Linked DNA regions of Puniceibacterium sp. IMCC21224. The protein of the gene in region 1 interacts with the protein of each later gene in a pairwise test. Links are inferred from orthologs where the notes say so. Each region holds a gene or a part of one and is shown on either strand. Other genes may lie near its edges. The genes, in order: secD and pheT.

Region 1 (15,534 bases):
CGATCATCAGCCTCGGCGGCGACCCGGACAAGATCAATCCGCTGAACCCGGTTGATCTGGTCATCGACCACTCGGTCATGATCGACGAATTTGGCAATCCTCGTGCATTCCAGATGAACGTGGACCGTGAATACGAGCGCAACATGGAGCGCTACACCTTCCTCAAGTGGGGCCAGTCGGCGTTTAACAACTTCCGCGTTGTACCGCCGGGAACCGGTATCTGCCACCAGGTGAACCTGGAATACCTCAGCCAGACGGTCTGGACTGACACGGATCAGAACGGTGAGATGGTCGCCTATCCCGATACGCTGGTTGGCACCGACAGCCACACCACCATGGTCAACGGTGCCGCCGTTCTGGGCTGGGGTGTTGGCGGGATCGAAGCCGAAGCCGCGATGCTGGGTCAGCCGATCTCCATGCTGATCCCCGAGGTTGTCGGCTTTGAACTGACTGGCAGGATGCTCGAAGGCACCACCGGCACCGACCTCGTGCTCAAGGTTGTCGAGATGTTGCGCGCCAAAGGTGTGGTCAGCAAGTTCGTCGAATTCTACGGCGAAGGTCTGGACCATCTGCCGCTGGCGGACCGTGCGACCATCGCCAACATGGCGCCCGAATACGGCGCGACCTGTGGCTTCTTCCCGATCGACAACGAGACGCTGCGCTATCTGCGCAACACTGGTCGCGACGAAGACCGCGTCGCCCTGGTCGAAGCCTATGCCCGCGAGAACGGGTTCTGGCGCGGTGCCGATTACGCGCCGATCTACACCGACACGCTGACCCTCGACATGACGACAATCGTGCCGGCCATCTCGGGCCCCAAGCGCCCGCAGGACTATACCACGCTGGACATGGCCGCACCGGCCTTCCTTGACGTCGTCAATGAATACCGTGGTGTCGACACCACTGCCCCGGCCGAAGACATGGCCGCCGAAGGACCCGCGACCGCAGCCAAGATGGATCCGCGCAAGTCGGTCAAGGTCAAGGGCGAGGATTACAGCATCCGCGACGGATCTGTGGTGATCGCCTCGATCACCTCCTGCACCAACACCTCGAACCCTTATGTGATGATCGGCGCCGGTCTCGTCGCCCGCAAGGCACGTGCCCTTGGCCTGACGCGCAAACCCTGGGTCAAGACGTCACTGGCACCCGGTTCGCAGGTTGTGTCAGCTTATCTTGAGGCTGCTGGGCTTCAAGAGGACCTCGACGCGCTCGGCTTTAACCTTGTGGGTTATGGCTGCACCACCTGCATCGGCAACTCCGGTCCGATTCAGGCCGAACTCACCGAGGCAATTTCCGAAGGTGACCTGATCGCCACCGCTGTGCTGTCGGGCAACCGCAACTTTGAGGGCCGGATTTCCCCCGACGTGCGTGCCAACTACCTTGCCTCACCGCCGCTGGTTGTGGCCTACGCCATCGCCGGTGACATGAATATCAACCTCACCACCGACCCGCTGGGCGAGGACAAGGACGGCAACCCGGTCTATCTCAAGGATATCTGGCCCACCACGCAAGAGGTTGCCGAAACCGTCGAGGCCACTGTGACCCGCGCCGCGTTCCTGTCGAAATATGCCGACGTGTTCAAAGGCGACGAAAAGTGGCAGGGTGTCAAAACCACCGATGCCAAGACCTATGACTGGCCGGTGTCGTCGACCTATGTTCAGAACCCGCCCTATTTCCAGGGCATGGGGACCGAGCCGGGCACGATCTCGAACATCGTGGATGCCCGTGTGCTGGCCATCCTTGGCGACATGATCACCACTGACCACATCTCGCCCGCGGGATCGTTCAAAGACACCACCCCGGCCGGCAAGTACCTGATTGAACGCCAGGTGCCGCAGCGCGAATTCAACTCCTACGGATCGCGCCGGGGCAACCACGAGATCATGATGCGTGGCACCTTTGCCAACATCCGCATCAAGAACGAGATGCTGGATGGCGTCGAAGGTGGTTACACCAAGGGCCCCGATGGCGATCAGGCCGCGATCTTTGACGCTGCCATGGCCTATCAAGAGGCGGGCACTCCGCTGGTGATCTTTGGTGGAGAGCAGTACGGCGCAGGATCGTCGCGTGACTGGGCAGCCAAGGGCACAGCCCTGCTGGGCGTCAAGGCCGTGGTCGCCGAAAGCTTTGAGCGTATCCATCGCTCCAACCTGGTTGGTATGGGTGTGATCCCGTTCGAATTCACCAATGGCGACACCCGGAAATCGCTGGGCCTGACCGGGGATGAGACTGTGTCAATCTCGGGTCTCGATACGATACAGCCGTTGCAGGTTGTGCCCTGCACCATCACCTTTGCTGATGGCACGGTGAAAGAGATCCAGATCAAGTGCCGGATCGATACGGCGATCGAGATCGAATACATCGAACACGGCGGCGTGCTGCATTACGTGCTGCGCAATCTGGCCAAAGCGGCCTGATCCACGCTGCGACGACATCGAAAGAAAGGGCCCCGGTTTTGCCGGGGCCCTTTTTGCTGGATGGCGACGCGTTCTATGCATCGCTCAGGCGTCAGCCGTCATTCGCGCTTCTTCCTGCGCGGCCAAGGCCGCTGATGGATGCGCGCCGCAGCGTGCCACCCAGTCGCGGATGGATTGCGCTGCGGGCATGAATTCGGGAAACCACACAAACGGCGACGCCATCAGTAAATCTGCGGCACTGTAATCGTCTCCCAGCAAAAAGGGCTGATCGGTGAGTGCGGCACTCAACTCGGCCTCCATCTCGGGGCGACCGCGAAAGGTGCTCTGCATTGCCGGGTGGTCTGCAACGCCAGCAGCCTCAGAGATCAATACCGGCTCGACCACATTGCCGTAATAGGCCAGCCAGCGCAGATACGACGCGCGCCCCGCCGCACCGACGTCGCGCCCCAGATCCGAGCGAAAATGATCCGTCAGGAACAACACAATCGCATTTCGTTCGCGCAGCATTTCCTTTCCGACCATCAGCGTGGGAACCTTGCCCTCGGGATGCGGGTTCGCGGAATCCGCCGCGCCGGTCCCATCCGATCGCCGCAGACCGACGACACGCACATCAACGGCATCGCGTTTTCCCATCGCGTGCAGCAGGGCAAGCACCCCGGTCGACCGCGTATTGGGCGCATGGAATAGTGTAAGCATCTGTGTCTCCTTTGACTTACGACACCCACGCAATAGCCCGCCCTCCTGACAGAAATCGTCAGCAGTCCACCCGCCCGAACAGAGGGCCGTGATCCCACTGGCGGCTTTCTGCCGCTCCCGAACCCGTGATCGGACAAATCGGCCGACTCCGGTTTATCTCTGTCGCAACACTCCCACCTAGAGGAGGCAACTGTGAGGCACGAGACCATGAAACTTATCACAATCCTTCAGGCAATTGCATTGGCCATGCTCATGGTGGCGGGGGCCTATGCGTCTGCGCGCGCACCGCAAGCCTGCCCCTCGGTCGATGCCGTGGCCCAATGCGAATTATGATTCACTGATTCTGCCGGGGCGCGGCCGACGGCGCCCGGGCTTGAACGCCGGGTTCCCGGACAAACGGGGGTGACGTAAATCCGACCCTGCGGACAGAGTTCTAGACTTCAAGATAGCGCCGATTCAGTCCAAGTATAGCCCGAAGAGGTTGAGCCTTGCGACAAGGCTGGCCTGCAATCGGACTGAAAGCTCCCCGAGCCCGGGCTGGCCTACCCCGTACAGACGCACCTGATAGCACAACAGGTCGAGACGCTGAACCATCAGATCCGGGCCGTGTCGGTCTTTACGCGGTATTCGGGGTCGGTTTTCCAACCCAATTGGCGTTCCCACGCGCGGGATCAGCCATCCGCGATGTGTTGGAGGATCGTTTTGGCGCCACCGGCCAAACCTAGCGGTTGAAGAGGTTCGCTGCCCCCCGCTTAGTCGGCCTGTGCTGCGGTCAATGCGGGCAGAAACCGCTGTTCATAGTCGCTGCCGACCAGCGGCCCTGCAAAGCGGAACAGCACCACACCGTCACCATCGACAATGAACGTCTCGGGCGGCGCGGTCACGCCCCATTCGATTGCCGTGCGGCCCTGCGGATCAAACGCCACCGCAGAAAACGGATTGCCGTCATCATCAAGGTAGCTTTCAGCCGTTCCCGCCTGATCCTTAAAGTTCACACCGATGATCGGAATACCCTGCCCCGCCATTTCCAGCAGCTTGGGATGCTCGGCCCGGCAGGGCGGGCACCAGCTGGCCCAAAAGTTGATCAGCGTCACCTGCCCCGTGTGCAACATTCCCGGTTCCAGTCCGGGATAGTCCGCCAGCCGCTTTTCAGTGATCGCAGGCGCAGGCAGTCCCACCCGGGTCGAGGGCAGCCCCTGGGGGTCGTCGCGGTACATGCCCACGTAAGCCAGCGCGGCAAAGGCTGCAAAGATCAGCGGCGGCGCAATCATCAGCGGTGAAATCTTAGCCATTTCTGCGTCCTTTCAGCACCCGTGCCTCAACCTTGTCCAGCTCGGCGCGGATCTTGCGGGCACGCCACAGGCTAAGCGACACCAGCACAACGATCAGCCCCAGCGCCACCGCGTAAGACGACAGCACCGCGCCTGCATATTTCCCGAGTTCCGGCATTATCCCTGACGCTCCCGTGCCAGTAGCGCGCGCGTGCGTCGCGCCCTGATTTCAGTCTGGGTACGCAGGAACACCAACGCCAAAAACAGCAGGACAAAACCGCCAATACAGACCAGCAGCGGCAGCCAGAACACGTCTGCCACGTTCTCTTCCTTGTCCAGACTTAGTGATGCCCCCTGATGCAGGCCCTGATTCCAGAAATTTACCGCGTAGCGACTAAGTAAGGCAAAGACTGATCCGACCAGGCACAGGATCGCGGTAAGGTCGGCGGCCGTATCGTCATCTTCGATCGCCTCCCACAGGGCGATGTAGCCGAGATAGAACAGAAACAGGATCAGGAACGAGGTCAGGCGCGGATCCCACGCCCACCAGGTGCCCCACATCGGCTGACCCCAGATCGCGCCGGTGGCCAGGGCAATCACTGTCATCACAGCACCAACCGGCGCCGCCGCGCGGGCCGCCAGCGCGCTGACGTGGTGTCGGCGCACAACCCAGATGACAGAGGCGACCAGCATCATCAGCCAGGCATTGATCGCCATAAGTGCCGAGGGAACGTGCAGATAGATGATTTTGACCGTCGATCCCTGCCGGTAATCGTCAGGCGTAAAGAAGAAACCCCAGATCAGTCCGACAACCAGACACAGCACCGCCAGCACCGAAATCCACGGCAAAACGATGTCCGTGGTACGGATGAATCTGACCGGATTTGCATATTCCCACAACGACATGGCGCTTCCTATCCTGCTCCCCTTACGGGTTCAATTCACAACTACGCTTGGGCGATCCGGTCATCGCAAATTGATCCGCAGCACGACGGCAGAGGCAAAGGGCAACAACGCCATCGCGCCAAAGCTGATACCCCCCAGCATCGCCAGCGGAGTGGCGACGGCCAGTCCTTCGGCGCCGCGCCGCGCGACCTCGGCGCCAAAGATCAGCGTCGGCACATAGAGCGGCAGCACCAGCAGTGATAGCAGCAGCCCGCCGCGTTTGATTCCCACCGTCAGCGCCGCGCCAAAGGTGCCGATCACTGACAGCGCCGGCGTACCAAGCGCCAGTGACAGCACCAGCCAGAGATAGCCTGACGGTGGTAAATTCAACAACACCCCGAGGGCCGGGGCCGCCAGCACCAGCGGCAACCCGGTGGTGATCCAGTGGGCCAGCGCCTTGACGCTCACCACGGCTTCCATCGGCAATGGGGCGGTGGCCAGCAGATCCAGCGACCCATCCTCCCAATCCAGTGCCAGAATCCGATCCAGTGACAGCAGGCAGGCCAACAACGCCCCGATCCACAGCACACCGGGCGCGATCCGCGACAGCAGGGCCGCGTCCGGGCCGACACCAAACGGCACCATCACCGTCACGATCAGGAAAAACGCAAGGCCCAGGCCAAACCCGCCCCCTGCCCGCAACGCCAGCCGCAGATCGCGCAGCAACAACGCAATCACAAAAAGGCCTCGTCTGCTGATGCCATGACGCAACGCGCCCGGAAAGGCGTCAGGTCCAGTGTGTCGGCCTCGGCCAGGCCCAGATCAATATGTGTCGCCATAAGGGCCGATCCGCCCGTCGCAAGATGACGCCGCACCGCTGCGGCGAACAGATCGACCGACGCGGCATCCAGCGACACGGTTGGCTCGTCCAGAATCCAAATTCGTGCGCCACTGACCATCATCCGCGCCAGCCCCAGCCGCCGCTTTTGCCCCGCAGACAGTGTCCCCGCAAGCCGATCCTGCAAGTCCTGAAGATCAAACGCCACGAGCGCATCGTCGATGCCGCTGGTCCCGAACACGCTGGCCCAGAAGGCCAGGTTCTCGGCAACACTCAGCATCGCCTTGAGCCCGTCCGCATGACCGCCATAAGCCAGAGATTCGCCTGCGCACGCGACCTTACCGGCGAAGGGCGGCTGCAACCCGGCCACGGTACGCAGCATCGTGGTCTTACCGACGCCGTTAGGCCCACGCAGCACCAATGCCCGCCCGGACACCAGACCAAAGCTGACGCCCTCAAGCACAGTCACCCCGCCGCGCGCTACTGCCAGATCCACAACCCTCAACATCATGGGCCATGACTTAGCCCAAGCGCCCGCAGCACAAAAGCTGCAATACGCCGCACAGCCCCCTGCTGCCCGCAAAGCTTAGGTAAGTCTGATCAAAGTTCGCAGGGATGTAGGGGACACCGCGTCCCTCAATCGCTTCAGGAACAAGCCACCAAGAGGCAATGCGCCGACGCACCAATGCCGGATGGCTCAGACCGGCAACACGGCAAGCGCCACGCGCCGCCCCTCGGACAGCAGCACATTGTATGTCCGGCAGGCCGAAGGCGAATTCATCACTTCGACACCCAGACCCGCCGCATCCAGCAAGTTGCGCAAGGCAGGCGGCAGATGCGTGATCTCGCTGCCAGTGCCTAAGAAAAGGACATCAACCTGACCGACAAAGCTGAGCAATGTCGCGCTGTCGTCGAATCCCCCCCAGGGTTCGACGCCGCGACCCGACAGGCACAGCGGTCCATTGACGGCCCGGCCTCCGATGCGAAAGAACCCAGGACCGTAGGCTTCGACCGGCACGGCATCGCTGTATATCACTTCATTGAGGCGCATTGTGACCTCTCCCATTTGTGATCGTTCAGTCCCAGATCGGCAATCCGAACACTATTGATACACCAATTAGCACATATGCTGCAGTGCAGTATAGTGCTTCCCTCTCTGGTTGAAACAGCGCCTGACCTACTCTCGTTCCGAGGCCATACGGCACCAGCATGATCAGCCCCAACCACAGAGCAGAGCCTGTCAGCAGGCCCTGAATCGCCAAAAGCGGCAACAACAACAGACTGGTGATGGTCAGAAAGACCAACGCCGTCGCGCGCGACGTTGCGACCGAATCGCTGCCTGCCAGTTGAAACAGCACCATCACCGGCCCCATCAGCCCGGTTGATCCGCCGACAAATCCCGTGGCCAGACCAACAGCGGCGCGCGTTCGCGCCCGTGGTACGGTACGATAGCGCCAGCCACCGATCAGCGCCGCCAGTGTGATCCCGGTAATCCCGACGACTCCCCAGCGCAGCAGATCTATATCGGCGGTGCGCAACACCCAGATCCCGGCCGACGCGCTGAACGTGGCGCAGACCACCATCAGCGCCACACCGCGCCGTTCCACCTGTGGCCAGGCGCGCGGCAGTACGGTGAACAGTGATGACAAGGCCGAGACCGAAAAGGCGGCCACCGCGACCTCCATCGGCAGCAGTCGCGTGGCGAACGGCATATAGATCAGCGCCGCGCCAAAACCAACAAAGCCGTAGACCAGGCCAGCGGCAAACACCACTATCGCCAACCAGGGCAGCCCCGGGATCGCGAGTGACTGAACCATCAGATCAGGCATTCCCAACGGCCCGAACCGCCGGATCAGGCATCAATATCCGCAAATTGGGTGCCCGATTTGGCGTCGGTCTTGGTCCAGTCCCGCTTGACCCCAAGGTAGAGCAGGATCGCAGAAGCGACAAAGATCGACGAATAAGTGCCCACAAGAATGCCCCACATCATCGCAAACACAAAGCCACGGATCACGTCACCGCCCAGTACAAACATCGCCACCAACGCAAGCATCGTGGTCAGCGAAGTCATGATGGTCCGGCTCAGCGTTTCGTTGATCGAAGTGTTGAGCACCTCTTTCAGCGGCATCTTTTTGTATTTGATCAGGTTCTCGCGCACCCGGTCGAACACGACGACAGTATCATTCAACGAATAGCCGACAATCGTCAGCAGCGCTGCGATGATGGCGAGGTCAAAGCGTATCTGAAGTTCGGAAAACACACCGATGGTCAGCAGAACATCATGCACCAGCGCCAGAACCGCGCCTGCCGCGAACTGCCATTCAAAGCGCAGCCAGATGTATATCAGCACCGCGCCGATGGCGAGAACCACGGCGATCACAGCGGTTTGGATCAACTCTCCTGACACTTTTGGGCCGACGGATTCGACCGATTCAAAGCTGATGTCCGGCACAGTCGCCGCCAGCGCTGACTCGACATCTGCGATCAGTTCGGCCGTCACCGCCTCTTGATCGTCCTGCGCCTGAATGCGGATCATCGCCACGTTGCGATCGGCGGCAAAACTGGGATCAAAGACCTCGGTTATGGTGATATCACCCAACCCGAGTGGCGAGATCGCATCGCGGTAAGCGCCGACATCGACGCTTTGAGTGCTCGATGTGCGGATCGTGGTCCCACCGCGAAAGTCGATACCGTAGTTAAGGCCTTGCACCATGAACGAGGCAAAGGCCACAATCATCATCACACCGGAAATACCCAGCCACAGTTTCCAGCGGCCAAAGAAATCCACGTTGGTATTATCGGGAACCAGTCGCATGCGCATCAGAGTGCCGCCTTTCAGACTTCGATGGTTTTCGGGCGGGTGCGCCCGAACCAGATCACAATCATCAGCCGCGTGACATAAATCGCGGTAAAGACCGAGGTGACGATCCCCAGACCCAGCGTGATGGCAAAGCCGCGCACCGGACCAGAGCCCATGGCGAACAGGATCACAGCCGTGATGATCGTGGTCAGGTTGGCGTCGACGATAGCGCTCAGCGCTTTTTCATAACCCAGTTCGATGGCACGGGCGGGGCCACGCGCGGTGCGCAATTCTTCGCGGATCCGCTCGAACACCAGCACGTTGGCATCCACCGCCATACCGACCGTCAGCACGATCCCGGCAATGCCAGGCAGCGTCAGCGTACCACCGATCAGGCTAAGTACACCAAACAACAGCGCGATGTTAAAGATCAGGGCGATATTGGCAAAGACACCGAACAGCCCGTAAGACAAGAACATGAACACCAGCACGGCGGCAAAGGCCACCATGGTTGCGATCTTGCCCGCGTCGATGCTGTCCTGACCCAGTTCCGGCCCGACAGTGCGTTCCTCAAGGAATTCCAATCCGGCAGGCAGTGCACCGGCGCGCAGCAGGACCGCCAGATTGGTCGATTCCTCGACCGAGAAATTGCCGGTGATAATGCCGGACCCGCCTGCAATATGGCTCTGGATGACCGGGGCGCTGATCACTTCGCTGTCCAGCACGATGGCAAAGGGGCTGCCGATGTTGTCTGCCGTGTAATCGCCAAATTTACGCGCGCCCGCCGGGTTAAAGCGGAAGCTGACCGCCGGACGCCCGTTCTGATCAAAGCTGGGCTGGGCATCGACCAGCTCTTCGCCGGTGACGACCGGCGCCTGTTCCAGCGTGTAATATAGCCCCTCTTCGTCGGCGGCCGGCAGAATCTCGTTGCCGATGCCGGCGCTGGCCTGTGCGTCAGATCCGCGGCCGACAACAGGCTGAAAGGTCAGTTGCGCCGTGGTGCCAATGATTGCTTTCAGCTCAGCCGCTGACCCGACACCCGGGACCTGGATCAGAATGCGGTCCGCGCCCTGACGCTGAATCGTCGGTTCGCGCGTGCCAACCTCGTCGATCCGGCGCCGGATAATCTCAAGACTCTGGCGCATGGTGCGGTCGTCGGTCGCCTCGCGCTCGGCCTCGGACAGGGTGATGGTGATCTCGTCGTCCACGCCCTGCACGTCAAGATCGCTTGACCCTGCTGCCGTCAGCGACACCACCGGCTGCGCCAAACCGCGCACCAGTTCAAGCGCACGCGCCATGCCACCGGGTTGCGAAATCTTCACCCGAAGCGCATCAGCCGGTCCAGGTTGCAGACGCACGGTGCCAACCACTGCCCGCTCAGGACGCAGGGCATCGCGCACTTCGGGCCACAATGCCTCGAGTCGGGATTGATAGACATCCGCCACCCGAACTTCGGCCAGCAGATGCGCACCACCGCGCAGATCAAGCCCCAGATTGACAAGCCCAGAGGGCAGAAAATCCGGCCATTGTGCCACCTGCGCGGCCAGTTCCGGCGTCTCACCCGACTGGGTGATCGCCTTGACAGCGTCGTTATGCCCCTCAACCCGGCCATAGAACAGGTTGGGCATCGACAGCCACAGTCCCAATGCAACCGTGCCCCAGATCAGCACCCGTTTCCATAAATCAATCTGCAACATCTCGGGCGTCCGTCAGGTCAGGTCGTGGGCAATTGGAGGCAAAGCGCGGTCAGTCCAGCGTCACTTGGTCAGGCTGGGTCCGCGGTCGTTGGCCGGCTCGGTCTTGGAGAGCACCTGCGAGATCGTGCTCTGCACCACCCGCACTTTGACGTTCTCGGCCAGCTCGACCTCGACCTCGTTGTTTTCCTTGACCTTCACGACCTTGCCGATCAGACCACCCTGGGTCACGACCTGATCGCCCCGGCGCAGCGCCTTGACCATGGCAGTATGCTCTTTGAGCTTTTTCTGCTGTGGCCGGATCAGAAGGAAATACATGATCCCGAAGATCAGGATCAGCGGGACGAATTGCGCAATGGCACTGCCATCCATAGAAAGGCTCCTTGGTGCAAGGCGGGGCACCCCCGCGAGAATTGGCCGTTACCTAAGTCCTGTGCGCAGGAATGGCAACGGGGGAGGCCCGCAAATCCCCTTACCCGCGCCACGACACAACGATGTGGGTGCGAGTCACCCCGCCGCCCCCCTCATGTAGGGTCCCGATCACCTGCCAGATCAGCCGTGCAACAGCGCGCGGGTTGTGATGCCCGCTGCTCTGGCCTATCTCTGCGGCTCTGCACCAACCGGACTTATTCCCATGCCGATAAAACTGCCCTCAGATCTGCCAGCATATGACGTTCTCAACCGCGAAGGCGTCATGGTCATAGACGAAGATGTGGCGTCGCTTCAGGATATCCGCCCACAGCGGATCGGGCTGCTCAACCTGATGCCGAAAAAGATCCAGACCGAGAACCAGTTCGCCCGGCTGATCGGCGCCACACCGCTACAGATCGAACTGTCGCTGATCCGGATGACGGAACATGCCACCAAAAATACCGCCGCCGAACATATGGAGGCGTTCTACCGCCCGTTTGCCGAGGTGGCCGCTAGCGGTGAAAAATTTGATGGTCTGATCATCACCGGTGCCCCGATCGAGCATCTGGAGTTTTCCGACGTCACTTATTGGGACGAGTTGCAGCAGGTTTTCGAGTGGACCCAGACCAATGTGCATTCGACCCTTGGCGTCTGCTGGGGCGGTATGGCGATGATCAACCATTTCCACGGCGTTCCCAAACATATTCTGGATCACAAGGCGTTTGGCTGCATCCGACACCAGAACCTGGCGCCCGCATCGCCATATCTGCGCGGATTTTCCGACGATATGGTGATTCCCGTCAGCCGCTGGACCGAATTGCGCCGCGATGAGATTACCGCCGCCCAGTTGCCGATCCTTATCGACAGCACCGACAGCGGTCCGTGTCTGGTCGAGGACCCGGCCCATCGCGCGCTCTATCTGTTTAATCATTTTGAATATGACAGCGACACGCTGAAACAGGAATATGATCGCGATGTCGCCTCGGGCACGGCGATCAATGTGCCGGCCAACTACTATCCCGAGAATGACCCGGCGCGGGCACCACAGAATCGCTGGCGCAGCCACGCGCATCTTCTTTATGGAAATTGGATCTCAGAGATCTACCTGACGACTCCGTTCGATATCGACGCGATTGGCCGCAACTCGACCGATTTGCGCAAGTCGGCAAAGCCCAGAAAGGACCCCGCTGTCTGAGGTCCTTCTGCGCTGCGCGCAGTTGTTTCCAGTGTGAAAGTGTCCCTCGTGATGTTCAAGACCCTCGCCATCCTATCCATCGCTGTTCTCGGTGGCTGTTCCGCCCTGATCGAAACCCGCGCCAGCACACGAGAGGCGGACGCCCTGCGCGACTGGCCACCGCTGGGTCAGTTCGTCGACGTGGGGGGCGGACGGCAAGTCCACGCTTTTGTGACCGGTCAGGGCCCCGATCTGGTGCTGATCCACGGAGCTTCGGGCAATCTGCGCGACTTTACCTTTGATTTTGTCGACCGGGTTCGCAACAACTACCGTGTCATCGTGTTTGATCGCCCCGGACTGGGATATACCGACCGTGTCGGCGACAGTTTTGGCGGCGCGTTCAATACCTCTGCCGAAAGTCCGGAACAACAGGCCGCCATGCTCTGGAGCGCTGCCGACCGGCTGAGCGTCACAAACCCTATCGTGCTGGGCCATTCCTATGGCGGGTCTGTCGCCATGGCCTGGGGGCTGAATCATCCGGCTTCGGCCCTGGTGATTGTGTCAGGGGCGACGATGCCGTGGCCCGGCAAACTTGGCCCGTCATATACCGTGCTGGGATCGGGCCTTGGCGGCGCGGTTGTTCCACCGTTCGTGACGGCATTCGCCTCGCAAGAGACGATCAACGACGCCGTTCGCAGCGTCTTTGCCCCCAACGCCGCGCCCGATGGCTATGCCCAATATGTCGGCCCCGGCCTGACCCTGCGCCGCGAGTCGCTGCGCGCCAATGCCCGGCAGGTCAATTCGCTGCGCCCGCATCTGGTGCAGATGTCGGCGCGGTATCCGTCGCTGGACCTGCCAATCGAACTGATCCACGGTGACGCCGACACCACTGTCCCGATCGACGTGCATGCACGCCCGCTGGACGCGCTGCTGCCCAATTCCGCGCTGAACGTGTTGCCGGGCGTCGGCCACATGCCGCATCATGTGCAACCACAAACCGTGGTGGATGCCATCAACCGCGCCGCGCATCGGGCGGGTTTGCGCCAGGAGTTATAAACAGCAAAAACGGCTCCACCACCTGGGAACACGGTGAGGGGCATGTGCCCGTCTGGGCGTAGCGGGAACCGCCCCGCGCGTTGGGTACCAGCCTTTGACAAGAGCGCGCCGAAGCGCCTGCGCCCCGTCCGACATGACCCCGCCAATCGACCGACAGCGATTGCGTTAAGCCAGTTAACATCCCATATTACTGGCCAAGAGCAGAACAAAAGAGGCCCTGTCCCGTGACCCTTCCTTTTGACGGCGCCATCAGCGCCTATTACAAAAACGATGCCCCAAAGGATGTGCGCGACGCAATCGAGCGCGCCGACAAGGACGATATTCTGTCCAACGCCTATCCTTATTCTGAAGAAGTCTCAAAAAAGACGTATGAAAAGGAAATGAAGGCGCTGCAGATCGAACTGGTCAAAATGCAGTCCTGGGTGCGCGACACCGGTGCGCGCATCGCCATCGTGTTTGAGGGGCGCGACGCTGCCGGCAAAGGCGGCACGATCAAGCGTTTTCGCGAAAACCTGAATCCGCGCGGGGCGCGCAATGTAGCGCTGGCCAAACCGTCCGACACCGAGATGACGCAATGGTATTTCCAGCGCTACATCACGCATCTGCCGGCTGCTGGCGAAATCGTATTCTTTGACCGCTCGTGGTACAATCGCGGCGTGGTCGAACACGTCTTTGGGTTCTGCACCGATGAACAGCGCGAACACTTCTTTGCTCAGGTCAACGACTTTGAAAAGATGCTGGTGCAGGACGGGATTCATCTGTTCAAGCTCTGGCTCAACGTCGGGCGCGCGGAACAGTTGCGCCGCTTTCTGGACCGCGAAAAGGATCCGCTGAAACACTGGAAACTGTCGTCGATTGATGTCGAAGGACTGGCCAAATGGGACGCCTACTCTACCGCGATCCATGAAACGCTGACCCGGTCGCATACCAAAAAGACACCCTGGACTATTGTGCGCTCGGACGACAAACGCCGCGCGCGTTTGGCGGCAATCCGCAGCGTTCTGGGGTCGCTGGACTACGACAAAAAAGACGCAAAGGCGCTGGGTGAGCCAGATAAAAAGATCTGCGGTGGTCCCGACCTCTGGGATGTCTAAACGCGGATATCATCACGGCAATCTGGCGCAGGCACTGGTTGCGGCAGCCCTGATCCTGATCGAGGAAAAGGGGCCGACCGGATTTACCCTGTCCGAAGCCGCAAAACAGGCCGGTGTGACCCCGGCGGCGGTCTACCGTCATTTTGCTGGGCGCGAGGACCTGATCGCCGAGGCGGCACGTCAGGGCTACGATATTTTTGCCGATGTGATGCAATATGCCTATGACAGTGGCCAGCCCTCGGCGCTCGCCGCATTCGAGGCGACGGGCCGGGCCTATCTGGCCTTTGCCCGGCGCTATCCCGGTCATTACATTGCGATGTTCGAAAGCGGCGTTTCGGTTAATCATTCACCGGAACTGGCGACGGCGTCATCGCGGGCCCGCGCAGTTCTGGAACTTGCCGCGACGGATCTGTCGCAACACATTCCCCCGGACAAGCGGCCCCCCGCTTCGATGTTCTCGGCGCATATCTGGGCGCTCAGCCACGGCGTGGTCGAACTGTTTGCCCGCAATGCTCCGGGCAGCCGCAGCCCCTTCCCGCCCGAAGATCTGCTTGAGACCGGCATCGGCATCTATTTACGCGGACTCGGACTGATCCGACCGGATTCATAAGCCGCGCCTAATTTGGGTCCAAGCGGCACCATACCGCCCGACCTCACCATCATCAGGCCGCCGTTACAGGGCCTCGATATCTCCGGCGGCGCGCATCGCGTGAAATTCGCCCTCAAATTCCGCAAACCGCCCGGCACTGATTGACTCGCGAATTCCCTGCATAAGATCTTGATAGTAATGCAGATTATGCCATGTGAGCAGCATCCCGGAAATCATCTCTTGCGCCCGGAACACATGATGCAGATAGGCGCGGGAATAATTCCGGCAGGCCGGACAGGTGCAATCTTCGTCCAGTGGACGCGGGTCATCCTGATGGCGGGCATTCTTGATGTTGAGCTGCCCGCGCCGGGTCCAGGCCTGTCCTGTGCGGCCCGAGCGTGAGGGCAAAACGCAGTCCATCATGTCAATGCCGCGCTTGACCGCGCCCAGAATATCGTCCGGCTTGCCGACCCCCATGAGATAGCGCGGCTTGTCGTCGGGTAGCATATCGACGGCAAAATCCAGCGTCTGGAACATCATCTCCTGCCCCTCGCCCACGGCCAACCCGCCAACCGCATAGCCGTCAAAGCCGATGCGTTTCAGCGCCTC
Region 2 (15,714 bases), 1.3 Mb from region 1 along the record:
CAGACGCATTCCCGAACGAGATCATCATTCCCAACGGCCTGAGGCAGTCGAGCGAACCTTCGAACGTATCCTTGCCAACCGCATCCATCACCACATCGACGCCGTGGCCGTCGGTCAGGTCGCGTACCTTTTCAACCCAGTCGCCGGCGCGGTAATTGACGCAATGTGTCGCCCCGTGTTCCAGCGCCAGCGCACATTTTTCATCCGAACCGGCGGTGCCGATCAGCTTGATCCCTTCGGAACGGGCCCACTGGCAGGCAATCAACCCGACGCCGCCCGCAGCAGCATGAAACAGCACGATGTCGCCACGTTTCAGCGGGGTTGTGCGGTGAAACAGATACTGCACCGTCAGCCCTTTGAGCATCATCCCCGCACCTTCCTCGAACGAGATGTCATCGGGCAGCGGGCAGACCTGAGCAGCAGGCATCACCCGTGCCTGCGTATAGGCGCCCGGCGGCTGCGCGGCATAGGCGGCACGATCCCCGATCCTCAGATGCGTGACGCCCTCGCCCACCGCCTCGATCACGCCGGCGGCTTCCATGCCCAGCGCATGGGGCAACTGCATCGGATACAGCCCCGAGCGTTGGTAAACGTCGATAAAATTCAAACCGCAGGCAGCGTGCCGGATGCGGATTTCACCCGGAGCGGGATCCCCCACTTCGCGATCAACGATCCTGAACATTTCTGGCCCGCCATGGGCCTCGATCAGCGCGGTTCTTGCAGTCGTCATGTGACATTCCCCCCTATTAATTCTCTGGCCGCAGCGCGACTCTTGATTTGTTTTCCGCATCACTCAGAGCATGCGGTTTGAAATTTCAGCCGCCGACCCGCAACACGATTTTGCCGATATGGCCGCTCGATTCCATCCGCGTATGGGCCGCGGCGGCGGCATCCAGCGCGAATTCCTGATCCATCACCGGCGCTATTTGCCCCGTGACCAAAAGCGGCCAGACCTGACTGCGCAGATCGTCAGCGATCCCTGCCTTGGCCAGATCGCTTTGCGGACGCAGGGTGCTGCCGGTGATGGTCAACCGCCGCATCATCACATGGGCAAAGTTCAACTCGATCTTTGGACCATTGAGAAAGGCGATCTGCACCAACCGTCCGTCATCGGCCAGCGCCCGGACGTTGCGCGGCAGGTAATCGCCTCCGACCATGTCGAGGATCAGATTGGCACCGCCTTCGGCGCGCAACACGTCAACAAAATCCACGTCACGGTAGTTGACCGCCTGTTCGGCGCCCAAGTCCACGCAGACCCGGCATTTGTCAGCCGAGCCCGCCGTGGCAAACACCCGCGCACCAAAATGCCGGGCAAGCTGTATCGCCGTGGTGCCAATGCCACTGGACCCGCCATGTACAAGGAACCGCTCGCCCGCCTTGAGGCCACCGCGTAGGAACACGTTGCTCCAGACGGTAAAAAACGTCTCGGGCAGGCAAGCGGCCTGTTTGAGGCCCATGCCTTCGGGCACCGGCAGGCAATGTGCTGCGGGTGTGACCACGTAGTCCGCATATCCGCCACCGGGCAACAGGGCGCAGACCTTGTCGCCCACCGACAGATCCGTGACACCTTCGCCCAGCGCGGCCACCTCACCCGACGCTTCGAGCCCTGGCAGATCACTGGCCCCTTTTGGCGGTGCATAGCTGCCCGCACGTTGGAGAGCATCAGGGCGATTCACCCCGGCAAAGGCGACCTTTAACAGCACCTGACCATGGGCCGGACTCGGACGTGGTCGTTGCACCGGAGTCAGAACCTCGGGGCCGCCGGGTTTGCTGATTTCGACCGCGCGCATCATCTCTGTCATCTTTTTTGTCCTTATTCTGTTCCACGAACGCCTGGTCGTGACCTAGTAGCCACCGGGCACATCCCTGCGCGCCTGCGGTGCACGGACCCGCGCCAGCACACGTTCGGGTCCTGCCAATATGCGGCTCAGCAGTGGGTTGGCCCGCACCGACGCCTTGACCTTTTCGATCCGCATCACGTCATCGATCCGCCGGTCAAGGAAATCCCAGGTCGCAGACGCATCGGGCGAATCATCGCCCAGCCAGAACAAGACCGTGGCGGAATAAACGCCGCTTAGCGTCACGCGTTTGCTGTACCAGTTGAAATCGTCTGACGTATCGCCCAGCGCCGTCCAGACCGCATCTGCCGTGCCCCAGATCAGCCGCGCCCCATCCGCTGCGTAGGGTGGTAGCGCAAACAACGTCGTGCCCCGGCGCACCACCTCGCGATTTTCGGCAGCTTGAATCCGGGTGCGCACGGCCAAAGCGACTTTGTCGCGGTATTTCATCCCATCCATATCGGACGCCGCCATGCGTTCACCCATCTGGGCATCCCCCTGGCGGTGATAGGCCATGGCAAGATCAACCGCGCCGCGCGGCAACAGTGCTCGCGCCAGCACCGGGCCAACGCCGCTTTCTGCGATGGCGGCCTGAAACGATGCTTCGGACCAGCCGTCGAACGGTACATGCAGCAGCGCTGCTTCCAGCAGTCTAAGTGTTGAATCGTCCTGCATCGGACACCCCCTTTCGGTCATCTTTGGCACCCTAGACAAACTAGATCGGCTTTGCTATACGGCCAATTCCTGCAAATCCTTGCAACTCAAACTAGAAAGGTGGTGAAAACCACATGCAGGTTAGTGTTCGCGACAACAATGTCGATCAGGCCCTTCGGGCTCTGAAGAAAAAGCTACAGCGTGAAGGCGTGTTCCGCGAAATGAAGCTCAAGCAACATTTCGAGAAACCGTCCGAGAAGAAAGCCCGCGAGAAAGCCGAAGCAATTCGGCGTGCCCGCAAGCTGGCTCGCAAGAAATTGCAACGCGAAGGCATGATGTGATCTGGCGTCACACTGTTTTCTGACACTTATGAGATCGGACGACCCCCGGGCCCACGCTTCGGGGGTTTTCTTTTGCCAATACGTTTCAACCGGAGGCGAATACGCCCCCGGCTACATTTACATCCCGTCGGCCAGGATCATGTCCGCCGCCTTTTCGGCGATCATGATCGTTGGTGCATTGGTATTGCCGCTGACGATCCGTGGCATCACGCTGGCATCCACCACCCGCAACCCGTCGACCCCATTGACCCGCAACCCGCCATCAAGCGGCGCATCAGTATCAGGCCCCATGCGCACCGTACCGACCGGGTGAAAAATCGTGGTCCCCACATCGCCGGCAGCCTGCATCAGATCTGCGTCGGTTTCATAAGTCGGCCCCGGTTTCTGTTCTTCGGGCAGGTATCTCTGCATCGGGGCCTGGGCCATGATCCGTCGTGTCAGGCGAATGGCATCTACCGCCACCCTGCGGTCGCCCTCAGTGCTCAGATAGTTCGGCGCGATCTCGGGTGCGGCGCGAAAGTCCGGACTGCTCAGATGCACATGGCCGCGCGACTCGGGCCGCAGATTGCAGACGCTTGCGGTAATCGCCGGATAATTGTGCAGTGCCTCGCCAAAGGCGCCCAAGGACAGCGGCTGCACGTGATATTCCAGATCCGCCGTCTCAAGCCCGTCGCGCGAGCGTGCAAATGCCCCCAACTGGCTGGGTGCCATCGACATCGGACCAGACCGACGCAGGGCATATTCTGCCGCGATCCGCGCCTTGCCAATCCACGAATTCGCCATTGTGTTCAGTGTATGCGCCCCAGTCAGCCGCCACGAACAGCGCAGTTGCAAATGGTCCTGAAGGTTGCCCCCCACGCCCGGCATGTCGCGGCGCACCGCAATCCCATGGCGTTGCAGCAGCTCACCCGGCCCCAGCCCAGACAATTGCAGCAGATGCGGCGACCCAATGGCCCCCGCTGACAGGATCACCCCAGCGCCAGCGCGCACCTCGTGGACCAGCCCGTCACGCTCATACGCAACGCCGACGACCCGTTCACCTTCAAAGATCAGTTTGCGCACCTGCGCCTGCGTCTCAACCTTGAGCCGGTCGTTGGTGACCGTGCGCAGAAACGCCTTGGCCGTGTTCATCCGCCAACCATTGCGCTGATTGACACGAAAATAGCCAACACCTTCGTTGTCACCGGTGTTGAAATCAGTGACGGCGGGCAGACCCGCCGCCACCGCCGCATCGCGCCAATGATCCAGCACGTCCCAGCGCAGGCGCTGATTTTCGACCCGCCATTCACCGCCCACACCATGCATGTCCGACGCACCGTCAACATAGTCCTCGGATTTGATGAAATACGGCAACACATCATCCCAGGCCCAGCCGGTCAGCCCCATTTGCCGCCAGCCGTCATAGTCTGCCGCCTGCCCACGCAGATAGAGCATTCCGTTGATCGACGAACAGCCGCCCAGCACCTTACCCCGAGGATAGAGCAGCGACCGTCCGTTCAGGCCGGCCTCAGCTGCAGTGCGAAACATCCAATCCGTGCGCGGATTGCCAATGCAGTACAGATACCCCATCGGAATATGCACCCAATGATAATTGTCGCGCCCTCCCGCTTCGAGCAGCAGAACCTTGCGGCCTGCCTCGCTTAGCCGTTTGGCCAGTACGCTCCCCGCGCTGCCCGCGCCGACAATAATATGATCCCACTGCATTTTTCGTCCCCCTTGCCGGTATCTGTACCAAAGCCCCCCCCGGGTGCAAGGTCGCGTCTCAGACCGGCAGGGCGGTTGTCTTGAGCACTGTGCGCAACGCAAACGATGATTGCATCTGCGCCACCCCCGGAAGACGGGTCAGGTATTGCCGGTGGATACGGGCAAAATCCTCGGTATCTTCTGCCACAATCTTGAGCAGATAGTCCGCCGATCCCGCCATCAGATGACATTCCAGCACGTCCGGTACGCGTTTCACGGCCTTCTCAAAGGCTTCTAGTACTTCATCCGCCTGAGTCGTCAGCTTGATCTCAACAAACACCGTGGTGTGCAGATGCAGTTTGCGCGCATTCAGCAGCGCAACATAGTCGCCAATCACCCCCTCGATCTCGAGCCGCTGCACCCGCCGGTGACAGGCCGAGGCGGACAGATTCACCGACTCCGCCAGTTCGGCGTTCGACATCCGCCCGCGTTTCTGCAGGGCCCGTAGGATACGACGGTCGGTGTCGTCGAGGTCGATCTGAGAGATTCCTTCGATCAAGGACGCAATTGGCGCAGAATTCTTCGACTGTTTACGCTATCAGCAGGACTATTTCACCAAGAAATTGCGCGCCCGCTACCCCACCCTGTCAGACAGTCAACCCAAGGAGACCATAGATGAAAATCGGCTGCCCGACCGAAATCAAACCGCAAGAGTTCCGTGTCGGCATCACCCCAGCGGCGGCGCAAGAGGCCGTGGCCCACGGCCATACCGTGGTCATGCAGGTCGGCGCAGGGCTGGGATCGGGCTTTGACGATGCGGATTATCGCGCTGCAGGTGCCACGCTGGTCGATACCGCAGAGCAGGTGTTCGCGACCGCAGACATGATCGTCAAGGTCAAGGAACCGCAAGCGGTCGAACGTAAACTGCTGCGCGACGGGCAGATCCTGTTCACCTATCTGCATCTGGCGCCTGACCCCGACCAGACCCGCGACCTCATTGCGTCGGGCGCGACTTGCATCGCGTACGAGACGGTGACTGACGACCGGGGTGGCCTGCCGCTGCTGGCGCCGATGTCCGAGGTTGCTGGCCGACTGGCGCCACAGGTCGGGGCCTGGACGCTGCAAAAGGCCAATGGTGGTCGCGGTGTGCTGTTGGGCGGCGTACCCGGTGTTCTGCCTGCCAAAGTGCTGGTGATCGGCGGCGGCGTTGTCGGCACACATGCGGCACGTGTCGCTGCGGGGATGGGCGCCGATGTGACCGTTCTGGACCGATCGCTGCACCGCATGCGCTATCTCGACGATGTGTTCGGCGGCGTGTTCAAGACCGGCTATGCCAGCGCCGCCCGCACCGCCGATATGGTCGCCGAGGCGGATATGGTCATCGGCGCCGTGCTTGTCCCCGGTGCAGCCGCGCCCCGGCTGGTGACGCGGACGCAACTGTCCACCATGAAGCCCGGCGCGGCCATCGTCGATGTTGCCATCGACCAGGGCGGTTGTTTTGAAACCTCGCGCGCCACCACCCATCAGGATCCGATCTACGACGTCGACGGGATCATGCATTACTGCGTCGCCAATATGCCCGGCGCGGTGGCCCGCACGTCGACCCTCGCCCTTGGGAACGCAACCCTGCCTTTCATGCTGGCGCTGGCTGACAAGGGTTGGAAGGACGCATGCGCCGATGATCCGCACCTGCTGAACGGGTTGAATGTCCATGCAGGCAAACTGACCTATTTTGCGGTGGGCAAGGCGCTGGGGCTGGATGTGACCGCGCCGCAAGTCGCGCTCAAACTCTGAGCCACAACGACAAAAGGCCGGGCGCAAACCCGGCCTTTCGCAAATCTGTCGCGTCGTTTACTTTTTCAGGGCGTCACGGATTTCCAGCAGCACGTCCAGTTCGCTCGGACCGGCTGGGGCCTCTGGTGTGACCTCTTCTGCGGGCACAGCAGACGCTTTAATCCGGTTGACCATCTTGACCAGCATAAACACCACAAAGGCGACGATCAGAAAATTGATCACGGCCATGATGAATTTGCCAATGGCGAACACCGGGGCGCCCGCCTCGACCGCGGCGGCCAGCGATGCATACTCGCTTCCGTCCAGCGTGTAGAACCAGCCGGAAAAGTCAATGCCGCCGGTGAACAGCGCGATAAACGGGTTGATAATATCACCCACAAGCGACGTCACAATCGCAGTAAAGGCTGCGCCGATGATGATACCAACGGCCATGTCCATGACATTGCCCTTGGCGATGAAATCTTTAAATTCGTTGATCATGTGTGTCCCTACACCAATATCCTCAGAGTCGATTTTCGACGTCTATTGGTGCAGCAAAGAGCATATTCAGGATGTCTTCACAACGATTGTTCCCGGTTTGCAGAGCGGCCAACGCCGTTTCATCGTAACGTCACTTTGAATTAATCCGCTCTAGCCTGACAATTTCCCGGTCAACACGTAGCGCAGGATTTCGACCACTTGCGCCGGTTCACGCGCCACGGCGAGGGCTGCGGCATTGATCTCTTTCAGCGCGTGATCGTGGTCGGGTTGCTGCAGGATGATCAGCGATTTGCCCAGCGCGGCAGCACAGCCGGCGTCGAACGCAGCGTTCCACTGACGGTATTTCTCACCAAAGCGCACCACGACCACATCCGCATCAGCAATGCCTTTGCGGGTGCGGATGGCGTTGACCATCGCGCCCTTATGGTCATGCCAGTACTTGTCGCTTTCAGCGCCCAGGATCGCCACACCGCAATCGTCGCTGGCCCCGTGATCCGTTACCGGACTGTCAAAGGTCACGTCCAGCCCCTGCGCGCCCGCGATGATCTGTTCGCGCCAATCGGTGTGGATCTCTCCGGACAGATAAACGTTCAATCCCATGCGGCTCTCCCTCCGTGATGTGTTATGCGTCAGATAGGGGCGCATCACGCGCCCCTGTGCCTGTAAAATCTAAGTCACAACTGCGAAAGGCAAGCCCGTCAGCTGCGCAGTGTGCCGCCTGTCGCCTTGGTCACCTTATCGACGATCTTGGCCGACACCGCCTCGATATCTGCCTCTTTCAGGGTCTTTTCGACAGGTTGCAAACGCACGGTCATGGCGATGGATTTCTTGCCTTCCCCCAGCGCGCCACCGATGAATTCATCGAACACCCGAACATCGGCAATCAGCGCCTTGTCCGCGCCCGTGGCGGCATTCACCAATGTCAGCGCCTCGACATTGCTGTCGACGACAAAGGCGAAATCTCGATCAACAGGTTGCAGATCATTGAGGACAAGAGCCGAGCGCGTGGCCGTCGTCCTGCGTGGCAACGGGATCTCGGAGGGCCAGAGCGCGAAGCCCACGGCGGGCCCTTTGACATCAAGCGCTTGCAACACCTTTGGGTGCAATTCGCCGTACACGCCCAGCACCTTTTTCGGACCCAGGCAAATCATGCCATGACGCCCAGGATGCCACCAGCCCGCTGCCCCGCGCAGAATCTGCACCTTGGCCGGGGCGCCCATCGCCGCCAGAACCGCTTCGGCATCCGCCTTGACGTCATACAGGTCGACGCTGCGCGATTCGCCGTGCACATCCTTTGGACCCGTCCGGCCAATCCGCAGACCGACAACCTGCAATTTCTGCTCGCCTGGTTCACCGCCGCCAAAGGTCGCTCCGACCTCGAACAATGCCTGATCGGGGAATCCCCGCGCCTGATTTCGGGCCGCCGCCTGCAAAAGCCCAGGCAGCAGATCGGGACGCAGATGGCTCATTTCCGAGCTGATCGGATTGGCCAGCATGGTGGCGTCATCCCCACCGCCAAAGAGCGTCGCCGCCGCCTTGTCGATAAAGCTGTAAGTCACGCATTCGTTGTAGCCCAGCGCAACAGTGGTGCGCCGCGCTGACTGTTCGCGCCGTTGCAGCGGCGACAGGATCGGACGCGGCACACCGGAGTGAGTGCGCGGCAACGGCACTCCCTTGAGTTTGGTCAGGGATGCGACGCGCGCCACCTCTTCGACCAGGTCCGCCTCGCCCAGCACATCCGGGCGCCAGCTGGGCACATGTGCCATATTGCCTTCAAGCCGGAACCCCAGCGCGGTCAGCGTCTGGCGCTGCTCGGATTCCGGGATCTCCATCCCGACCAACGACACCACGCGGCGCGGATCCAGTTTATACGCGCGCGATGTGTCGGGCACCGTGCCAGCTACGACCAGCTCGGATGCTTCGCCCCCCGCGTGATCCAGGATCATCTGCGTCGCGAGTTCGATACCGTTTGGCGTAAAGGCAGGGTCGATACCACGTTCAAACCGATAGCGGGCGTCTGAATTGATCTTGAGCGCGCGACCAGTGTAGGCGGTACGGATCGTGTCGAAATAGGCCGCCTCGATGAATACATTTGTGGTCGCAGGCGTGACGCCCGTGGCCAGCCCCCCCATCACGCCGCCGATGGATTCAACGCCCGCATCATCCGAGATCAGCGTCATACCCGGATCGAACGTATACGTTTTCTCGTCCAGGCCAACCATCGTTTCGCCGCCCAGCGCACGGTGAACCCGCAGACCGCCCTGCACCTTGTCGGCGTCAAAGACGTGCAACGGCCGGTTGCGGTCATAGGTAAAGAAATTGGTCACATCGACAAGGAATGATATCGGCCGCAGACCGATGGCCCGCAGCAGGTCCTGCAACCATTCCGGACTGGGGCCATTCGTAACACCACGGATCACACGGCCATAAAACACCGGACAGGCCTCTAACGTGTCAGCGTCGATCGTTACCGAAATCGGGCAGTCAAAGCTGCCCTGAACCGGTGCGTTGCCTTTGGACTTGAGCTGCCCGATGTCCCGAGCCGCCAGATCGCGGGCGATACCGCGCACGCCCAGAGCATCGGGACGGTTGGGCGTAATCGCAATCTCGATCACCGGATCCACCTTGGCAGGCGCATTTTTGGCAAGCCAGTCGGTAAAGGTCTGGCCCACTTCGCCGGACGGCAATTCGATGATGCCATCATGCTCTTCGGACAGCTCCATCTCGCGTTCGGAACACATCATGCCGTAGCTGTCGACGCCGCGGATCTTGCCGACACCAATGGTGGTGTCGATGCCCGGCACATAGGTGCCCGGTTTCGCCACAACCACCGTGATCCCGGCGCGCGCGTTCGGCGCACCGCAGATGATCTGAAGCGTCCCGTCGTCCGTAGCCACCTGACAAACTTGCAATTTGTCCGCATCCGGGTGCTTCTCCGCCGAAAGCACCTTGCCGATGGTAAAGGATTCAAGTTTTTTCACGGGGTTCTCGACCCCTTCAACCTCGAGTCCCAGGTCGGTCAGCGTATCGGTGATCTCGTCAAGGGGGGCACTCGTTTCGAGGTGTTCCTTGAGCCAGGAAAGCGTGAATTTCATCGGTCCAGCTCGCGTTGATTACGTTTGGCCCGTCCTTAACGGATCAGGCCCGACGGGGAAAGGGCCGTCTGGTTTACCCCCGTCCGGCTGCCAACCAGTGCAACTGAGCCTTTGAAAGCAAACAGGGCGCCGTAGCGCCCTGAAAAAGCCGTGCAATCCTGTCCGGGCTAGGCTTTGCGGCGCAGCCGGGTGACACCGATGGCACCCAATCCAAGCAGCAGCAGCGGCAGACCTGCGGGCAAAGGCACCGCGCTTGGTCCGGCCACGTACGGGCTCGCATCGGCGGTGATGATCCGCAAATCGCCGACATGGGACGAACTGGATCCGCGCGATGTATCGCCGACATATCGACCGCTGTAATACCTGCCAGTTGTAAAGTCGCTGTTACGCGAACTGACTAGGTTATACCCGCCAGAGTTCGATGCACCGTCCCGCACCCTGCCATTGGTATTTTCGAAATCGACGATCAGGCCGCCACCCGCGAACGAAAACGCAGACGTGGCCACAAACTGAATGTCAAAGTTTCCCATGATCGTATCGCCCCGTGTCGATGGTGCGATGGTGCCAAGCGAGAGAAATCCGTTGCTGTCGACACGGGTCCCGCCGTTGGTCGTTGTCGCGCCAAGAGACAGTGACAGCGACAGATCATAATCGTTCACGCCCATTGTATCGAAGGCGATGATATCGCCAACGCTCAGACTGAAGGCCGCGATATCCTGATAGATGAACCCCATATGCGTACCATAGCTGTCCGGGCAGCCGAACGGGATGCAGTTGCCAGAATTCTTGGATGTCCCGTCATATGTGGCGGTTGCAGCGTGGGCCGCAGTCGCCCCGGCCATCAGGGTAAGGCTCAGCGCCAGGCGGCTAAGTGAGTTGGATATCGACATCATTCTTCTCCTTTTCGCGGCGGCTGAAGCCAGGGGGGCGGGTCAAGCTTTGAGAACGAGATCGCTCAAATTTGTGTCAATTTTAGAGCATTTGATTTGAGTATAGGACACAGTTTGTTTCCAAACGCGCGCGCAGGCGCCCATGCTCAAGGCGGGGATGCGGTCTGCTGGCTGTGTATCGCGCTGGCAATCGGGGCCACAGCGGCGCAACGATCACGACCGTTCGTGTCCCCAACTTTCTGCAGAACGTGAGGCATTATCGAGATATCCCAACGCCTTAGTGCCTGGCGTCGGAACCCTCGCTGGGTTATCAGACCGATGCGGGCCGGGCCCTGTCAGTTATCGCGACAACCCACCGTGCAGCGTCGGCACGTCGAGCGAGGCAAAGCCGTAATGCCGCAGCCAGCGCAGGTCTGAATCAAAGAACGCGCGCAGGTCGGGCATGCCGTATTTCAGCATCGCGATGCGGTCGATGCCCATGCCAAAGGCAAAACCCTGCCATTGTTCGGGATCCACTCCGGCCGCGCGCAGCACATGGGGATGCACCATCCCGGACCCCAGCACCTCGAGCCAGCCGTCGCCTTCGCCGATCCGCAATTGCCCATCGATCCACGAACACTGAATGTCAACTTCGGCCGACGGTTCGGTAAACGGGAAATGCGAGGCGCGAAACCGCGTCTTGATCCCGTCGACCTCAAAAAAGGCGGCAAAGAATTCCTCAAGCACCCATTTCAGGTTCGCCATCGAGATATCCTTGTCGATGGCCAGACCTTCGACCTGATTGAACATCGGAGTATGGGTTTGATCGTAATCGGCCCGGTAGACGCGGCCCGGGGCTATGATGCGGCAGGGTACGCCGTGCTGCTCCATATGACGGATCTGCACCGGGCTGGTGTGCGTGCGCAACACATGCGGCGGACGGTTGTCGCCCTCGGCGCGGTGCATATAGAACGTGTCCATTTCGGCCCGCGCGGGGTGGTGGCCGGGGATGTTCAGCGCGTCGAAATTGTACCAATCGGTGTCAACCTGCGGACCTTCGGCGACAGAAAAGCCCATGTCGGCAAAGATCGCGGTCACTTCCTCGGTCACCTGGCTGACAGGATGGATCGTGCCAATCGGGTGGCTGCGCCCCGGCAGCGTCACGTCCAGCCATTCGGTTCGCAGGCGTTCGTCCAAAGCAGCATCCGCCAACCCGGCTTTCTTGGCCGCGAGCGCCGAGTTGATCTCGTCCTTGAGCGCATTGAGTGCGGGACCGGCAGTCTGGCGTTCCTCGGGCGTCATGCGGCCCAGCTCGCGCATTTGCAGGCTGATTTCGCCCTTTTTGCCCACGGCGCTGACGCGCAACTCTTCCAGTGTGGATTCGGTTGCGGCCCCGGCAATCAGATCGAGGTATTTTTTGCGCAGATCGTCCATGTGCGGCCCTTTCAGATCGTTGTGCTTCCCCTAGCGCGCGGACCGGTGCAGCGCAAGCCGATGGCCCGCAATTGACCCGCCACCCGTCGGGACCCTGAACGAAAAACGCCGCCCCAAGGGGACGGCGTTTTCGATGTCGGATGATCAGCGGACCATTCAGGCGGGCAGAGCCGCCTTGGCCTGTGCCGCGATAGCATTGAACGCCTCGGGCTCGTGTACGGCGAGATCAGCCAGAACCTTGCGGTCCACTTCGATCCCGGCGAGGGCCAGACCGTTGATGAAACGCGAATATGTCAGCGTCTCGTCGAACATACGGACAGCAGCGTTGATCCGCTGGATCCACAGGGCGCGGAAGCTGCGCTTGCGGTTCTTGCGGTCACGCGTGGCGTATTGGTTTGCCTTGTCGACGGCCTGTGCGGCCACCTTGAAGGTATTCTTGCGACGACCATAATAGCCCTTGGCTTGGTCGGTAATCTTCTTGTGACGGGCGTGGGTAACAACCCCACCTTTAACTCTTGCCATGATCAGGCTCCTTCGTGCGGTAAGTGGTCAATCAGCGGTCATAGGGCATGAAGCCCTTGATGATCTTGGCATCGGGGGCCGACAGCGTGGTCGTCCCGCGTGCATCGCGGATGAACTTGGTGGTGCGCTTGATCATGCCATGCCGTTTTCCGGCCTGGCCTGCCATCACCTTTCCGGTGGCGGTCACTTTAAAGCGCTTCTTAGCGCTCGACTTGGTCTTCATCTTGGGCATTTCCGTCTCCTTGCGTTCGGGTCGGTCGTGCGCGCGACTCGGCATGCCACGTAGGCCGGACGCGCGGGAATGAGCGGGTCGTATAGGGGCGGATCATGTATGATGCAAGCGTGATCTGAATGGTCGCGGGCCAAGGCAGTGCTGTTCTGTGTCGCCAAGTTGCTGAGCCAGCTCAGGCTGAGGCATATCCAAGGCAGCACGCGGTATCACATCACCTTAGACACGCGCCGCCACGACAAGATCGCGCGACCTGCGATCAGTCCAGCAACCGCCCGACCACCCCATAAAACACATGGGGTAGCTCCGAGACCCGAAAGCCACCCGGTTTGTTCTGCATCGCATTGAGGATCAGCCCACCCGCCAACACCAGGCACAACGCCGCCACCCGTGGCGGACGCTCATCCGAATAGGCCGAAATCATCGACGGAATCGAAAACAGGCCAATCACCAGCCCAATCACAAGCGTCAAATCCGGGTCGAGCATCATCGCAGCAGCGCCTTTTGTAAGGACGCCCGGAGCTTAGCCGGGATCTGTGCTGTAGATCAAACGCTCATCACAGGGGGCCACGCGCAGAATGTTGGTCGTGCCGGTTGTGTTAAACGGCACACCGGCCGTAACCACGATCTGATCGGTGGTCGTGGCATAGCCGCCTTCGCGGGCGGCACGGGCCGCGCTGACCACCGCCTCTTTGAACCGCTCCAGAGTGCCGATCTGCACGCAGTTGGTGCCCCATGTCAGCGCCAGTCGCCGCGCAGTGGAAAGCTGCGAAGTCAGGGCAAGGATCGGAACGCGGGGCCGTTCACGCGCCACCAGAACGGCAGTCGTGCCCGACTGGGTAAAGCACACGATGGCCTTGATATCCGTGGTCTCGGCAATTTCGCGGGCCGCAGCCACAATCCCATCGGCCACCGAAGTCCGCTTGGCTGTGCGCGATGCCTCGATCACTTCGACGTAGGTTGGATCGCTTTCGACCTCCATCGCAACGTTGTGCATGGTCTGCACTGCCTCGACCGGATAGGCGCCGGCCGCGGATTCGGCCGAAAGCATGATCGCATCTGCACCCTCATAAATCGCGGTGGCAACGTCCGAGACTTCGGCGCGGGTCGGCATCGGCGATTCGATCATCGATTCAAGCATCTGAGTCGCCACGATCACCGGCTTGGCAGCAGCGCGGCACTTGCGGATCAGACGTTTCTGGATCGGCGGCACATTCTGGACAGGAAGTTCAACGCCCAGATCGCCACGGGCGACCATGATGCCGTCTGATACTTCCAGGATCGCGTCGAATGCGGTCACACCGGCAGGCTTTTCGATCTTGGACAGGATCGCGGCACGACCCTTGCACAGTTCGCGCGCCTCAAGCACATCTTCGGGGCGCTGCACAAAACTGAGCGCCAGCCAGTCAACGCCCAGCTGGCAGACAAACTCCAGATCCTTGCGATCCTTGTCCGACAGGGCGGCCAGCGGCAGCACGACATCAGGCACGTTCACACCTTTGCGGTTCGAAATCGTGCCGCCGGTGATCACGGTGCAATTGGCAAAATCAGCGCCGCAATCCTTGACCTTGAGGCGAATTTTACCATCATTGACCAGCAGGTGCGCGTCTGCCTCAAGCGCAGCAAAAATCTCGGGGTGGGGCAGGTTCACGCGGGTAACGTCGCCGTCGGCGCTGTCCAGATCCATGCGGAAATCGGCCCCCGCGACCAGCTCTTCCTCACCATTGGCAAAGACGCCGACGCGCAGTTTTGGCCCCTGAAGGTCGGCCAGAATGCCGATCGGGCTTTTCAGATCGCCTTCGATCTGACGGATAATTGCATGGCGTTCACGAATCTCATCATGGCTGCCGTGGCTCATGTTGAGCCGGAACACATCCGCCCCCGCCTCGTGCAGCTTGCGGATCATTTCGTAGTCCGAGGAGGCCGGCCCAAGCGTGGCCACGATCTTCACATTGCGCAAACGTCTCATGCATTACCGTCCCGTCTGGTTCCCTGCGCAGCATCGGGCGTACCCCGTTACCGCTAACAAATTCGATGTGTTATTGCCCATTTCCCTTTGTCGCGCAACTGCCGTATGTGATGCGCGCAGCAGATGACAGGGCCATGACATACGAACCTTATAGCATCGTGGGCGCGGCGCGAAACAGCCGTTGGCTGATCACTTGTGACCATGCGTCGAATATTGTGCCACCTGATCTGGGCGGAACGCTTGGTTTAGAGGCATCCGACATGGGCCGCCACATTGCCTATGACATCGGCGCGGACGGCGTGGTCCGCGCCTTGGCCGACGCGCTGGACTGTCCGGCAATCCTGACACGATTCTCGCGGCTTGTGATCGACCCGAACCGCGGCGAAGAAGACCCGACGCTGGTAATGCGGCTTTATGACGGGTCGATCATTCCCGGCAACCGCCATGTGGACGCCGCCGAAAAGCAGCGCAGGCTGGATGCGTATCACCGGCCTTACCACGCAGCCCTCGAACAATTGGCGGCCCGGCGCGACGACATGGTGATTGTCGCAGTGCATTCCTTTACGCCGCAGCTGCGCGGCCGCACGCCCCGCCCTTGGCATGTGGGAATTCTGCACGCCTGGGACGCGCGGCTGTCGGATCCCCTGATCGCCGCACTTGAGAATGAGCGGGACATCGTCACCGGGCGCAATGTCCCCTACCCCGGCCACCTGCCCGGCGATTCGGTCCATCGTCACGGTCTGAACCACGGGCGCCAGAACACGCTGATCGAATTGCGCAGCGATCTGATCGAAGAGCCTGCGGCA

Evidence for each region.
Region 2: the proteins of secD (region 1) and pheT interact in binary tests that used the Escherichia coli proteins (3 or more experiments, as listed by UniProt). The link is inferred for Puniceibacterium sp. IMCC21224 from one-to-one orthologs.

The regions. Positions count from the first base shown.
Region 1 is NZ_LDPY01000001.1:2,186,948-2,202,481, forward strand. The notes cover bases 8,274-11,138. They hold secD (protein translocase subunit SecD), read right to left. Parts: upstream 10,605-11,138; coding sequence 8,943-10,604; downstream 8,274-8,942. Other genes in these bases: secF (protein translocase subunit SecF), read right to left, coding at 8,274-8,928; yajC (preprotein translocase subunit YajC), read right to left, coding at 10,665-10,973. In the rest of the region: aconitate hydratase AcnA, read left to right, coding at 1-2,417; IMCC21224_RS10065 (glutathione S-transferase family protein), read right to left, coding at 2,502-3,113; IMCC21224_RS28835 (hypothetical protein), read left to right, coding at 3,321-3,446; IMCC21224_RS10070 (DsbE family thiol:disulfide interchange protein), read right to left, coding at 3,866-4,405; heme exporter protein CcmD, read right to left, coding at 4,398-4,562; IMCC21224_RS10080 (heme ABC transporter permease), read right to left, coding at 4,562-5,290; heme exporter protein CcmB, read right to left, coding at 5,351-6,007; heme ABC exporter ATP-binding protein CcmA, read right to left, coding at 6,004-6,618; IMCC21224_RS10095 (Mth938-like domain-containing protein), read right to left, coding at 6,805-7,158; IMCC21224_RS10100 (sulfite exporter TauE/SafE family protein), read right to left, coding at 7,184-7,936; more of secF, read right to left, coding at 7,960-8,273; metA (homoserine O-succinyltransferase), read left to right, coding at 11,236-12,207; IMCC21224_RS10125 (alpha/beta fold hydrolase), read left to right, coding at 12,259-13,242; ppk2 (polyphosphate kinase 2), read left to right, coding at 13,467-14,336; IMCC21224_RS10135 (TetR/AcrR family transcriptional regulator), read left to right, coding at 14,329-14,946; tRNA guanosine(34) transglycosylase Tgt, read right to left, coding at 15,010-15,534. UniProt on the Escherichia coli protein: Part of the Sec protein translocase complex. Interacts with the SecYEG preprotein conducting channel. SecDF uses the proton motive force (PMF) to complete protein translocation after the ATP-dependent function of SecA.
Region 2 is NZ_LDPY01000001.1:3,441,308-3,457,021, forward strand. Bases 7,188-10,232 are described here. They hold pheT (phenylalanine--tRNA ligase subunit beta), read right to left. Parts: upstream 9,886-10,232; coding sequence 7,489-9,885; downstream 7,188-7,488. Other genes in these bases: IMCC21224_RS16060 (YtoQ family protein), read right to left, coding at 7,188-7,390; IMCC21224_RS16070 (hypothetical protein), read right to left, coding at 10,053-10,232. Also shown: IMCC21224_RS16020 (quinone oxidoreductase), read right to left, coding at 1-730; IMCC21224_RS16025 (NAD(P)H-quinone oxidoreductase), read right to left, coding at 816-1,802; IMCC21224_RS16030 (COQ9 family protein), read right to left, coding at 1,845-2,513; rpsU (30S ribosomal protein S21), read left to right, coding at 2,627-2,833; IMCC21224_RS16040 (GMC family oxidoreductase), read right to left, coding at 2,951-4,537; IMCC21224_RS16045 (Lrp/AsnC family transcriptional regulator), read right to left, coding at 4,596-5,054; ald (alanine dehydrogenase), read left to right, coding at 5,192-6,310; large conductance mechanosensitive channel protein MscL, read right to left, coding at 6,368-6,790; more of IMCC21224_RS16060, read right to left, coding at 6,941-7,187; more of IMCC21224_RS16070, read right to left, coding at 10,233-10,775; pheS (phenylalanine--tRNA ligase subunit alpha), read right to left, coding at 11,115-12,188; rplT (50S ribosomal protein L20), read right to left, coding at 12,345-12,710; rpmI (50S ribosomal protein L35), read right to left, coding at 12,742-12,942; IMCC21224_RS16090 (hypothetical protein), read right to left, coding at 13,199-13,429; pyk (pyruvate kinase), read right to left, coding at 13,463-14,908; IMCC21224_RS16100 (N-formylglutamate amidohydrolase), read left to right, coding at 15,043-15,714.